Regions from separate parts of the Streptomyces sp. JL2001 genome, predicted to be linked through region 1. Evidence: riboswitches for the same ligand, from Rfam matches in the RefSeq annotation. Region 1 holds a riboswitch; the other holds the start of a gene.
What was found. A riboswitch is a leader RNA that binds a small molecule or an ion and turns the genes downstream of it on or off. The one in region 1 is predicted to bind S-adenosylmethionine.
Positions count from the first base shown of each region.

Region 1 (5,616 bases):
GCAGCGCTCCGTCAGGAAGCGCTGCCCGGCCTGTCCACCAGCTCGATCTGGTCCACCGCGTTGCACCAGCGACAGCGGACCGACTCGATGGTCTCACTGACCACCTCGCGCTCCTCCACCTTGGGCTCCCCGGCAAGGTCCAGATGGATGTACTCGACGACCTTGGAGGAGCGGGTCACGTCGAATCGGGTCAGATTGCCGCAGAGTGTGCAGCGCCAGCGGGTCTCGGCGGTCGGCTGGGGAATCGCCGTCATCGTGCCGTCCTCGTTTCTTGGTGCGTGATACCAGGTGCGGGAGCCGCGGTGCGCCGTCGAACTGCGGATGTAATGCCCGTACCCTACGGCCATCGGGGTACGCCCTGCTCAGGCGGAGCCCGGCGCACGGGCCGGTACCGCGCGCCCCGGCGAGGCGCTCTGTCCGCGTCGACCCCGGTACGTCATGATCTGTCCATGATCGACTGGCGGGGAGCGGCCCTCGGCGCCTGGCACGGCGCGCGGAACGGACCGACGGTGACGTACGGCCTGATCGCCCTCTGCTGCCTCGCGTTCCTGATCAGCCCGGTCTCCGGGCTGATCCCGGCGCACGGCACCGGGGACGCGTCCCTGATCGCCCAGAGCGCGTACTTCCACCGCTGGGGAGTGGTGCCGGCGGAGCTGATGGACAGCGAGCCGCGCGCCCTGCTGACCCCGCTCACCGCGCTGTTCGTGCACGGCAGCTGGCTGCATCTGCTCGGGAACATGCTGTTCCTCTACGTCTTCGGCGCGATGGCCGAGGAGCGGATGGGGCCGGTGCCGTTCCTGCTCTTCTACCTCGCCTGCGGCTACCTCGCCCTGCTCGGCTATGCCGCCGCCTACGCGAGCAGCGAGCAGACCCTGGTCGGGGCGTCGGGGGCGATCTCGGGGGTGCTCGGGGCGTTCCTCTACCTCTTCCCCCGCTCCCGGGTCACCAGCCTCTTCCCCTTCCTCCTCTTCCTGCCGCTGCGGTTCCCCGCGTGGATCGTGCTGGTCTTCTGGTTCGTGCTCCAGTGGCTGGCCGCCCGGGCGGCCGGGGCGGGACCCGGGGTCGCCTATCTGGCGCACGTGGTCGGCTTCGCCGTGGGCTTCCTCTACGCCTGGGGCCGGTACCGCCGGCGGGGCGGCCGCAGGGTGCTTCCCCGGCGCGACGGCGACGGCAGCCGGGCGGGCTAGGGCCTTTCGTCGGGATCGGGCCGGATCGGTGAGCTCGCGGCGCCCGCAGCCCCACCGGCGCTACTTTGAAGGCAGGCCCTAGAGTGAAGGCCCCAGCCGCGGCGACCGAGGGAGTAAGACAGCCGTGATCACCGCGATCGTGCTCATCAAGACCAGCGTGGACCGCATCCCCGAGATCGCGGAGTCGATCGCCTCGCTCGACAGCGTCAGCGAGGTCTTCTCGGTCACCGGTACCTACGACCTGATCGCCATGGTGCGCGTGCCGAAGCACGACGACCTGGCGGACGTCATCCCGGGCCGCATCAGCAAGATCCCCGGCGTCGAGGCCACGGACACGCACGTCGCGTTCCGCACGTACTCCCAGCACGACCTGGAAGCGGCCTTCGCCATCGGCCTGGAGTCGTAACACCCGTCACGACGGAAGGGGGCCTCCCGGGGAGGCCCCCTTCACTCGTACGAGTGGGTGGTCAGCCGCGGTCCGGCACGCAGCGGCCGTCCTCGGTGCGGTACTTCCACTGCGCGCCGTCGCGGACGAGCTCCCGTACGGCGCCGACGAAACGCTCCACGTGCTCGTCCGGCGTACCGGCGCCGAAGCTGACCCGGATGGCGTTCAGCGACCGCTCGCCCGGCTCGGCCTCCGGGGCGCCGCACTCGCCGACGTCCTGCGGGTCGCTGCCCAGCAGGGTCCGCACCAGCGGGTGGGCGCAGAAGAGGCCGTCGCGGACGCCGATGCCGTACTCGGCGGAGAGCGCGGCGGCGAAGTGCGAGCTGTTCCAGCCCTCCACCACGAAGGAGATGACGCCGACGCGCGGGGAGTCGTCGCCGAACAGCGAGAGCACCCTGACCTCGGGCACCTCGGCCAGGCCCGCGCGCACCGTGGCGATCAGGTGCTGCTCGCGGGCGACCAGGGAGTCGAAGCCGGCCTCGGTCAGCGCCTTGCAGGCGGAGGCGATCGAGTAGACGCCGATGACGTTCGGGGATCCGGCCTCGTGGCGGGCGGCGGTGGTGTGCCACTCGACGTCCACTCCCCCGTCGGCCCGGCGGGCGACCTTGCGGGAGGCGCCGCCGCCCGCCAGGTACGGCTCGGCCTCCTGGAGCCAGTCGGCCCGTCCGGCGAGGACACCGGAGCCGAAGGGGGCGTACAGCTTGTGGCCGGAGAAGGCCACCCAGTCGACGTCCGACTCCCGGACGGACACGGGGTGGTGGGGCGCGAGCTGGGCGGCGTCGAGGACGATGCGGGCGCCGTGGGCGTGCGCGGCGGCGGCGAGTTCCTTGACCGGCCACAGTTCGCCGGTGACGTTGGACGCGCCGGTCACGCAGACCAGCGCCGGACCGTGCGGCTCGCGGGCGCCCAGGGCCCGCTCCAGGATCTCGACGGCCTGGGCGGGCGTGCGCGGCGCGTTGAGATAGCTGACCTGGGCGTCCTTCCAGGGCAGCAGCGAGGCGTGGTGCTCGGTCTCGAAGACGAAGACCTGGCAGTCGGCCGGGACCACGGCGGCGAGCAGGTTCAGCGAGTCGGTGGTGGAGCGGGTGAAGACGACCTGGTCGTCGGGGCGGCAGTCGAGGAACTCGGCGACGGTGACCCGGCTGTTCTCGAAGAGGTCGGTGGACAGCTGCGAGAGGTAGCCGGCGCCCCGGTGGACGCTGCCGTAGTACGGGGCGTACGCGGCGACGTCGTCCCACACCCGCTGGAGCGCCGGGGCGCTGGCCGCGTAGTCGAGCGCGGCGTAGCTGACCTCGCCGCCGGTCACCAGGGGGACGGTGACGTCCCGGCCGAGCACCGGGAGCGGGGCCGCGCAGCACGGATCGGCGGAGTCGGCGGCGGTGACGGGCTCGCCGGCCGCGACGGGCACGGTGGCGATGACGGAGGCGGTGGCGGCGTTCGGGCACGCGGACATGGCGAAGTCTCCCTGCGGGACGGAGTGTCCCCTCGGCCGAGGAGGGGACGGTGACGTGAGAAGCCCGCAGGGCACGACGAAGAAGGGTGCCGCGTACGGGAGTTGCCTCGACAGGCGGCACGGAGGGCCGCATGGAGGGAAAGAAGGAGGGCCGGAGGCCCTAGCACATTCGCTTGCTCACGAGACTGCTCCCTCGAGGACCAAGGACCCCAGGGTTCCGCAGGGGTCCGCGCTTGCCGCGGACCTTGCTGTCCACGGCCTGGTCTTCACCCGGGGCACCCCGCCACGGACGGAGGGTTGCCGGACAGCAAGCCGGGGCCTGAACGCTGTCACTCATGACCTGCTCCGAAGTTATGCCACGTGATCGCTCCGGCGCAACCCGTGTCCGGATCCCGGGACACGAAAGGGCCCCGCCGCAGCGGGGCCCCACCGGTCGTCCCTGAGACGCTCGCTACGCGTTGCTGGCCGCGACCCAGCGCTCCAGGGCCTGCCGCGCCGCGCCGGAGTCGATCGACTCCGCCGCCTTCGCGATGCCGGACGCGAGCTGCTCCGTCAGCGTGCCTGCGCCGGGGTCGAGTGCCGTGAGCGCGGCCGCCGAGTTGAGCAGCACCGCGTCCCGTACCGGACCGGTCTCGCCCGCCAGCAGCCGGCGGGCCACGTCCGCGTTGAAGGAGGCGTCGGCGCCGCGCAGCGCCTCCACCGGCACCAGCTCGATGCCGACGTCCCGCGGGTCGAAGGACTCCTCGCGCACCGCGCCGTCCCGGACCACCCACACCCGGGAGGTGGCCGTGGTGGTGAGCTCGTCGAGGCCGTCGTCACCGCGGAAGACCAGGGCCGAGGAGCCGCGCTCGGCGAGTACGCCCGCCATGATCGGGGCCATCCGGGCGTCGGCCACACCGGTGGCCTGGGACCTGACCCGGGCCGGGTTGGTGAGCGGGCCGAGGAAGTTGAAGACGGTGCGCACACCGAGCTGCCCGCGGGCGGTGGCGACGTGACGCAGCGCCGGGTGGAACTTGACCGCGAAGCAGAAGGTGATGCCGGCCTCCTCGGCGACCTCGGCCACCCGCCGCGGGGTGAGCTCCAGGTTGACGCCGAGCTTCTCCAGGACGTCGGAGGCGCCCGATGCCGAGGAGGCCGCCCGGTTGCCGTGCTTGACGACCTTGGCCCCGGTGCCGGCCACCACGATCGCCGACATGGTGGAGATGTTGACCGTCTTCGCGCCGTCGCCGCCGGTGCCGACGATGTCCACGGTGCGGCCGGGCACCTCGATGGTGTTGGCGTGCGCGTACATCGTGCGGACGAGGCCGGTGATCTCCTCGACGGTCTCGCCCTTGGCGCGCAGGGCCACCGCGAAGCCGGCGATCTGCACGTCGGTGGCCTCGCCGCTCATGATGCGGTCCATCGCCCAGGCCGAGTCCTCGGTGCCGAGGTCGCCGCCGTCCAGCAGGGTGTTCAGCACGGCCGGCCAGGAGCGACCCGCCGTGGTAGGTCCTCCAGCGGGGGTCACAGCGCTCATGGCAGCTCCAGGTTCGACACGTATCGGTGGTGATCCCACCCTATCGAGCCGGCGGCACGGCAAAGAGCCCCGTCCATCGAATGGACGGGGCTCCTGCCGTGGCGACCTTCAGGTCAGGTGATCAGTGGTGGCCGTGGCCGCTGGTGATCTCCTTGTACTCCTCGGCGGTGGGCTTGGCGATCTGGCTGTCCTCGCCGTAGTAGCTCCGGTTGAGCTTGACCCGGAGCCTCTCGATGGCGCCGACCTTGCGCTCCACACCGTTCTCGTCGACCAGCGGGCCGAGCTCGGCCGGCTGGTTCTGCTCGTGCGCCGTGAGGCGGTACAGCTCGCCCTGGCTGAGCGGCTGGTGGACCTCGACGAACTCACCGTGCGGCAGGCGCTTGATGATGCCGGACTCGCGTCCGTGCAGCACCTTGTCCTTGTCCCGGCGCTGGAGGCCGAGGCAGATCCGCTTGGTGACGACGAAGGCGATGACCGGTCCGACGAAGAAGAAGATCCGGACGAACCAGGTGATCGAGTTCAGCGACAGGTGGAAGTGGGTGGCCCAGAGGTCGTTTCCACCACCGATGAGCATGACCATGTACGCGGTGATCCAGGCGACACCGAAGGCGGTGCGCGTCGGAGCGTTGCGCGGGCGCTGCGCGATGTGGTGCTCGCGCTTGTCGCCCGTGATCCAGGACTCGATGAACGGGTAGACCGCGATGGCGGCCAGGACCGCCGGGAAGATCGCCAGCGGGATCATCACGCCCAGGACCAGCGTGTGGCCCCAGAGGTTGATCTCCCAGCCCGGCATGACACGGATCAGACCCTCGGCGAAGCCCATGTACCAGTCGGGCTGGGCGCCGGTGGACACCTGGTCCGGCCGGTACGGGCCGATCGCCCAGATCGGGTTGATCGAGGCGATCGCCGCGATGACCGAGATGACACCGAAGACCAGGAAGAAGAAGCCTCCGGCCTTGGCCATGTAGACCGGCAGCAGCGGCATGCCCACGACGTTCTTGTTCGTCCGGCCGGG
Region 1 is NZ_CP169421.1:5,675,317-5,680,932, reverse strand. It holds gene ACE1OA_RS25305 (hypothetical protein) at 12-254, opposite strand; gene ACE1OA_RS25300 (rhomboid family intramembrane serine protease) at 450-1,187, shown strand; gene ACE1OA_RS25295 (Lrp/AsnC family transcriptional regulator) at 1,312-1,593, shown strand; gene ACE1OA_RS25290 (aminotransferase class V-fold PLP-dependent enzyme) at 1,655-3,085, opposite strand; SAM riboswitch class IV at 3,310-3,426, opposite strand; gene trpD (anthranilate phosphoribosyltransferase) at 3,537-4,601, opposite strand; gene qcrB (cytochrome bc1 complex cytochrome b subunit) at 4,723-5,616, opposite strand, start outside.

Region 2 (5,616 bases), 2.1 Mb from region 1:
ACCATCGGCGGACGCTCCTCCGTGTCCACCGGGTACGTCCGCGGCACGAAGCCCCCCTGCGCGCCCGGCCCGTCGCCCCCGTCGGCCCGCTCGAACTGCGTCAGCCAGGGCCGCACCAGATGCCCGCGGGACAGCCGCAGCTGCGCCGTCCGGTAGATCGCCGCCGCCATCCGGCCGAGAGCCTGCTCGTCCTGGTGGCGGTGCTTGCGCACTCCCACGTCGACCTGGGCGAGCGCGTCCAGGCCCGCCGCGTGCAGCGCGTCGACCAGCAGCCCCAGCTCCACGCCGTAGCCGACCGGGAAGGGCAGCCGCTCCAGCAGCGAGCGCCGCACCGCGTACTCGCCGCCAAGCGGCTGCACGAAGCCGGCCAGCCGCGGCCAGTGCAGGTTCAGCAGCGGGCGGGCCACCAGCTCGGTCACCCGGCCCCCCTGGCCGGGCGCGTCCCCGAGCGGCCGGTCGTACATCGCCTTGACGAAGTCGACGCCCGGATCGGTCAGGAGCGGGCCGACGATCCCCGACACGAAGTCCGCCGAGAAGTCCCGCAGATCGGCGTCCACGAAGCAGACGACGTCCCCGTCCGTCGCCAGCAGGGACCGCCACAGCACCTCGCCCTTGCCGGGCAGGGCGGGTATCCGCGGCAGGATCGCGTCCCGCGCCACGACCCGGGCACCGGCCGCCGCCGCCACCTCGGCCGTGCGGTCGGTGGACCCCGAGTCGACCACCACCAGCTCGTCCACGAGCGGGACCGCCCGCGACATCAGCTCCCGCCGGATCACCGCGACGATGTCCCCGACCGTCGCCTCCTCGTTCAGCGCGGGCAGCACGACGCTGACCCGCGTGCCACGCTTCGCGGCCAGGAGCTGCTCCAGCGGACGGTCTGTCACGGACCAGGACCGCCGGGCCAGCCAGCGCTCCACTTCATCCAGCACGTCCGTTACTCCCCAGTTGCCGTTTGTGTGATCCATCTCGCGGTTCGGACGACTATCTCAACAGTCCGCGCCTTCGGTTACAGTCTTGAACAACGCCGAGGTCCGACGCACGTCGGGGTGCCGCCGGCGTCCACACAACCGCACCACCCAATCGAATACCGCTCATCCAGAGGGGCAGAGGGAAACGGCCCGTTGAAGCCCCGGCAACCCTCCAGTCGGTCTCGTCCGCAGTCGTCGCACTGCGCCCGCGAGGCTCCCGGCTAGGGAAGGTGCCAAATCCGTCTCATGGCGACGTCCGCCATGGGAAAGATGAGGAGAAAGGGCCTCGCCTCCATGGCTGTACAGACTGTTTCCACCGCTTCCACGGTCGACCTCGGTCCCGCTTCCGGGCTTTCCTGTCGGGAATGTGGCGAAGTTTTCCCCCTCGGCCCGATTTTCGCCTGTGAGCTGTGTTTCGGCCCCCTCGAAGTCGCGTACGACCTCCCCCTCGGCGACCCCGAATCGCTGCGCAAGCGGATCGAGGCCGGCCCCGCCAACATCTGGCGCTACGCCCCGCTGCTGCCCGTCCCGGCCGACGTCGCCGAGAAGCCGAACCTGAACCCCGGCTGGACCAAGCTCGTCCAGGCCGACAACCTCGCCCGCGAGCTCGGCGTCGAGCCCGGCAAGCTCTTCGTCAAGGACGACTCCGGCAACCCGACGCACTCCTTCAAGGACCGCGTCGTCGCCCAGGCCCTCGAGGCCGCCCGCGCCTTCGGCTTCACCACCCTGTCCTGCTCCTCCACCGGCAACCTGGCCGGCGCCGTCGGCGCCGCCGCCGCGCGCGCCGGCTTCCGCTCCTGCGTGTTCATCCCGCACGACCTGGAGCAGGGCAAGGTCGTCATGGCCGCGGTGTACGGCGGCGACCTCGTCGGCATCGAGGGCAACTACGACGACGTCAACCGCTTCTGCTCCGAGCTCATCGGCGACCCGCTCGGCGAGGGCTGGGGCTTCGTCAACGTCAACCTGCGCCCGTACTACGGCGAGGGCTCCAAGACGCTCGCCTACGAGATCTGCGAGCAGCTCGGCTGGCGGCTGCCCGACCAGCTCGTCATCCCGATCGCCTCCGGCTCCCAGCTCACGAAGATCGACAAGGGTCTGCAGGAGCTCGTGAAGCTCGGCCTCGTCGAGGACCGGCCCTACAAGATCTTCGGCGCCCAGGCGGAGGGCTGCTCCCCGGTGTCGGCGGCCTTCAAGGCCGGCCACGACGTCGTGCGCCCGCAGAAGCCGAACACGATCGCCAAGTCCCTGGCGATCGGCAACCCGGCCGACGGCCCCTACGTCCTGGACATCGCGCGCCGCACGGGCGGCGCGGTGGAGGACGTGAACGACGAGCAGGTCGTCGACGCGATCAAGCTGCTCGCGCAGACCGAGGGCATCTTCGCCGAGACGGCGGGCGGCGTGACCGTCGGCGTCACGAAGAAGCTGATCGAGGCGGGCCTCATCGACCCGAGCCTGACCACCGTCGTCCTGAACACCGGTGACGGACTCAAGACCCTGGACGCGGTGGCCGATACCTCCCAGGCGACCGCCACCATCCGCCCGAGCCTGGACGCGTTCCGCGACGCCGGCCTGGCCCACTGACCACCCCCGTCACGGAAGGCAGCACCCCCATGAGCGTCAAGGTCCGCATCCCCACCATCCTCCGCACCTACACGGGCGGTCAGGCCGAGGTTCCGGCGGAGGGCACCACCCTCTCCGAGGTCATCGCCGACCTGGAGAAGAACCACACGGGCATCGCCGCCCGCGTCCTGGACGACCAGGGCAAGCTGCGCCGCTTCGTGAACGTGTACGTCAACGACGACGACGTGCGCTTCGAGCAGGGCCTTGAGACGGCGACGCCGGACGGCGCCGGCGTGTCCATCATCCCGGCCGTCGCCGGGGGCTGCTGAGCCCAGGGGTTACCCGCAGTCACCTGAATTGCCCCTTCCGTCGAGAAACGGAGGGGGCAATTCTGCATGGTTGAACGCGATAGAGTTGGGGAAGTCCCCTCCGCTGCTCATGCCAGGCGCATATGAGAATGCGCCCGGACCTGACAAGAAGCAGCCAAAGTGTTCGAGTCTTGTGTACCTTCTGCCCACTTTGCCGGGCCCGACTTGCCCCGTAATTCAGCGAATTCTCCGCAATTCTCCTTTCCTGCATGCCCAGAATTCTCGTCCGATTGACCTGTTGCAGAGGGCAGTTGGGCAGATACATTCAGCCGCGGTCGACGCGTTCCGGCGCAGGGTCTGACCCGGGGTCGCGAAGTGCGGTCCCGCGCAAGGGCCAGTAATAGGGGAGTTAGGCATGGCTCAGGGCACCGTCAAGTGGTTCAACGCGGAGAAGGGCTACGGCTTCATCGCGGTCGACGGTGGTGCGGATGTTTTCGTCCACTACAGCGCGATCCAGATGGACGGCTACCGCACCCTTGAAGAGGGTCAGCGAGTCGAGTTCGAGATCTCGCAGGGCCAGAAGGGTCCGCAGGCGGACATGGTCAAGCTCGCCGTCTGAACGCGGCGCGATCGGCCACCACATACGCACTCACGCCGAGGGGTCCGCATCCTGACCGGATGCGGACCCCTCGTGCGTCTCCGCCCACGCCCCGCCCGGCGTCCCCGCCTCCCCCGCCACGCCGGAGCCGCGCCGGCGCCCGGCCCGCGCGCCCGTCGCGCCCCGCCCGGCCCAGGGAGGCGCCCGCACGCCCGTCGCGCCCCGCCGAGCCGCCCGATCCCCGAGTGGCGCTTGCCCCCGCCCGTCACCCGACCGCCGCCCCGCATCGACGTACCGATGGGACGGCCTTGCACTCTCCTGGGTCGAGTGCTAATCATTGGCGTTAGCACTCTGAAGGTGAGAGTGCTTACGAGGATCGGGCAGACGAGGCCCGCTGGCCAGGTGGGGCAAGGAACCGCCGGGCACGCAGGCCGTCCGTCGCGGGCGTCGGCGCGGTCCTGGAGCGTTATCCACCCCATGTCCGGGAGGACCACTTCACATGGCCAAGATCATCGCGTTCGACGAGGAGGCCCGGCGCGGTCTCGAGCGCGGCATGAACCAGCTCGCTGACGCCGTCAAGGTCACCCTCGGCCCGAAGGGTCGCAACGTCGTCCTCGAGAAGAAGTGGGGCGCCCCCACGATCACCAACGATGGTGTCTCCATCGCCAAGGAGATCGAGCTCGAGGACCCGTACGAGAAGATCGGCGCCGAGCTGGTCAAGGAAGTCGCCAAGAAGACGGACGACGTCGCCGGTGACGGTACGACCACCGCGACCGTCCTCGCGCAGGCGCTCGTCCGCGAAGGCCTGCGCAACGTCGCCGCCGGCGCCAACCCGATGGCCCTCAAGCGCGGCATCGAGAAGGCCGTCGAGGCCGTCTCCGCCGCCCTGCTCGAGCAGGCCAAGGATGTCGAGACCAAGGAGCAGATCGCTTCCACGGCCTCCATCTCCGCCGCCGACACCCAGATCGGCGAGCTCATCGCCGAGGCCATGGACAAGGTCGGCAAGGAAGGCGTCATCACCGTCGAGGAGTCCCAGACCTTCGGTCTGGAGCTGGAGCTCACCGAGGGTATGCGCTTCGACAAGGGCTACATCTCGGCGTACTTCGCCACCGACATGGAGCGTATGGAGGCGTCCCTGGACGACCCGTACATCCTGATCGTCAACTCCAAGATCTCCTCCGTGAAGGACCTGCTCCCGCTCCTGGAGAAGGTCATGCAGTCGGGCAAGCCCCTGCTGATCATCGCCGAGGACGTCGAGGGCGAGGCCCTGTCGACCCTGGTCGTCAACAAGATCCGCGGCACCTTCAAGTCCGTCGCCGTCAAGGCCCCGGGCTTCGGCGACCGCCGCAAGGCCATGCTGAACGACATCGCCATCCTCACGGGCGGCACGGTCATCTCCGAGGAGGTCGGCCTCAAGCTCGAGAACGCCGGCCTGGACCTGCTGGGCCGCGCCCGCAAGGTCGTCATCACCAAGGACGAGACCACGATCGTCGACGGCTCCGGCGAGAGCGACCAGGTTGCCGGTCGCGTCAACCAGATCCGTGCCGAGATCGAGAACTCCGACTCGGACTACGACCGCGAGAAGCTCCAGGAGCGCCTCGCGAAGCTGGCCGGCGGCGTGGCCGTCATCAAGGCCGGCGCCGCGACCGAGGTCGAGCTCAAGGAGCGCAAGCACCGCATCGAGGACGCCGTGCGCAACGCCAAGGCGGCCGTCGAGGAGGGCATCGTCGCCGGTGGTGGCGTGGCCCTGCTGCAGGCCTCCTCGGTCTTCGAGAAGCTCGAGGGCGACCTCACGGGCGACGAGGCCACGGGTGCCGCGATCGTGAAGCTGGCCCTCGAGGCCCCGCTGAAGCAGATCGCCGTCAACGCCGGCCTCGAGGGCGGCGTCGTGGCGGAGAAGGTCCGCAACCTGCCCGTCGGCCACGGCCTCAACGCCGCGACCAACGAGTACGTCGACCTCATCGCCGAGGGCATCATCGACCCGGCGAAGGTCACGCGCTCCGCGCTGCAGAACGCCGCGTCGATCGCCGCGCTGTTCCTCACCACCGAGGCCGTCATCGCCGACAAGCCGGAGAAGGCCGCTGCCGGCGCTCCGGGCGGCATGCCGGGCGGTGACATGGACTTCTGAGCCCCGGCTCGGTAGTTCCTCGCTGAACGCGAAAGAGGGCTGCACCCCCGTCAC
Region 2 is NZ_CP169421.1:3,532,513-3,538,128, reverse strand. It holds gene ACE1OA_RS15605 (glucosyl-3-phosphoglycerate synthase) at 1-929, opposite strand, end outside; SAM riboswitch class I at 1,089-1,245, shown strand; gene thrC (threonine synthase) at 1,239-2,549, shown strand; gene ACE1OA_RS15595 (MoaD/ThiS family protein) at 2,579-2,857, shown strand; gene ACE1OA_RS15590 (cold-shock protein) at 3,252-3,455, shown strand; gene groL (chaperonin GroEL) at 3,934-5,562, shown strand.
Region 2: linked by a shared signal. The riboswitch ahead of thrC (threonine synthase) and the one ahead of ACE1OA_RS25290 (aminotransferase class V-fold PLP-dependent enzyme) in region 1 are both predicted to bind S-adenosylmethionine.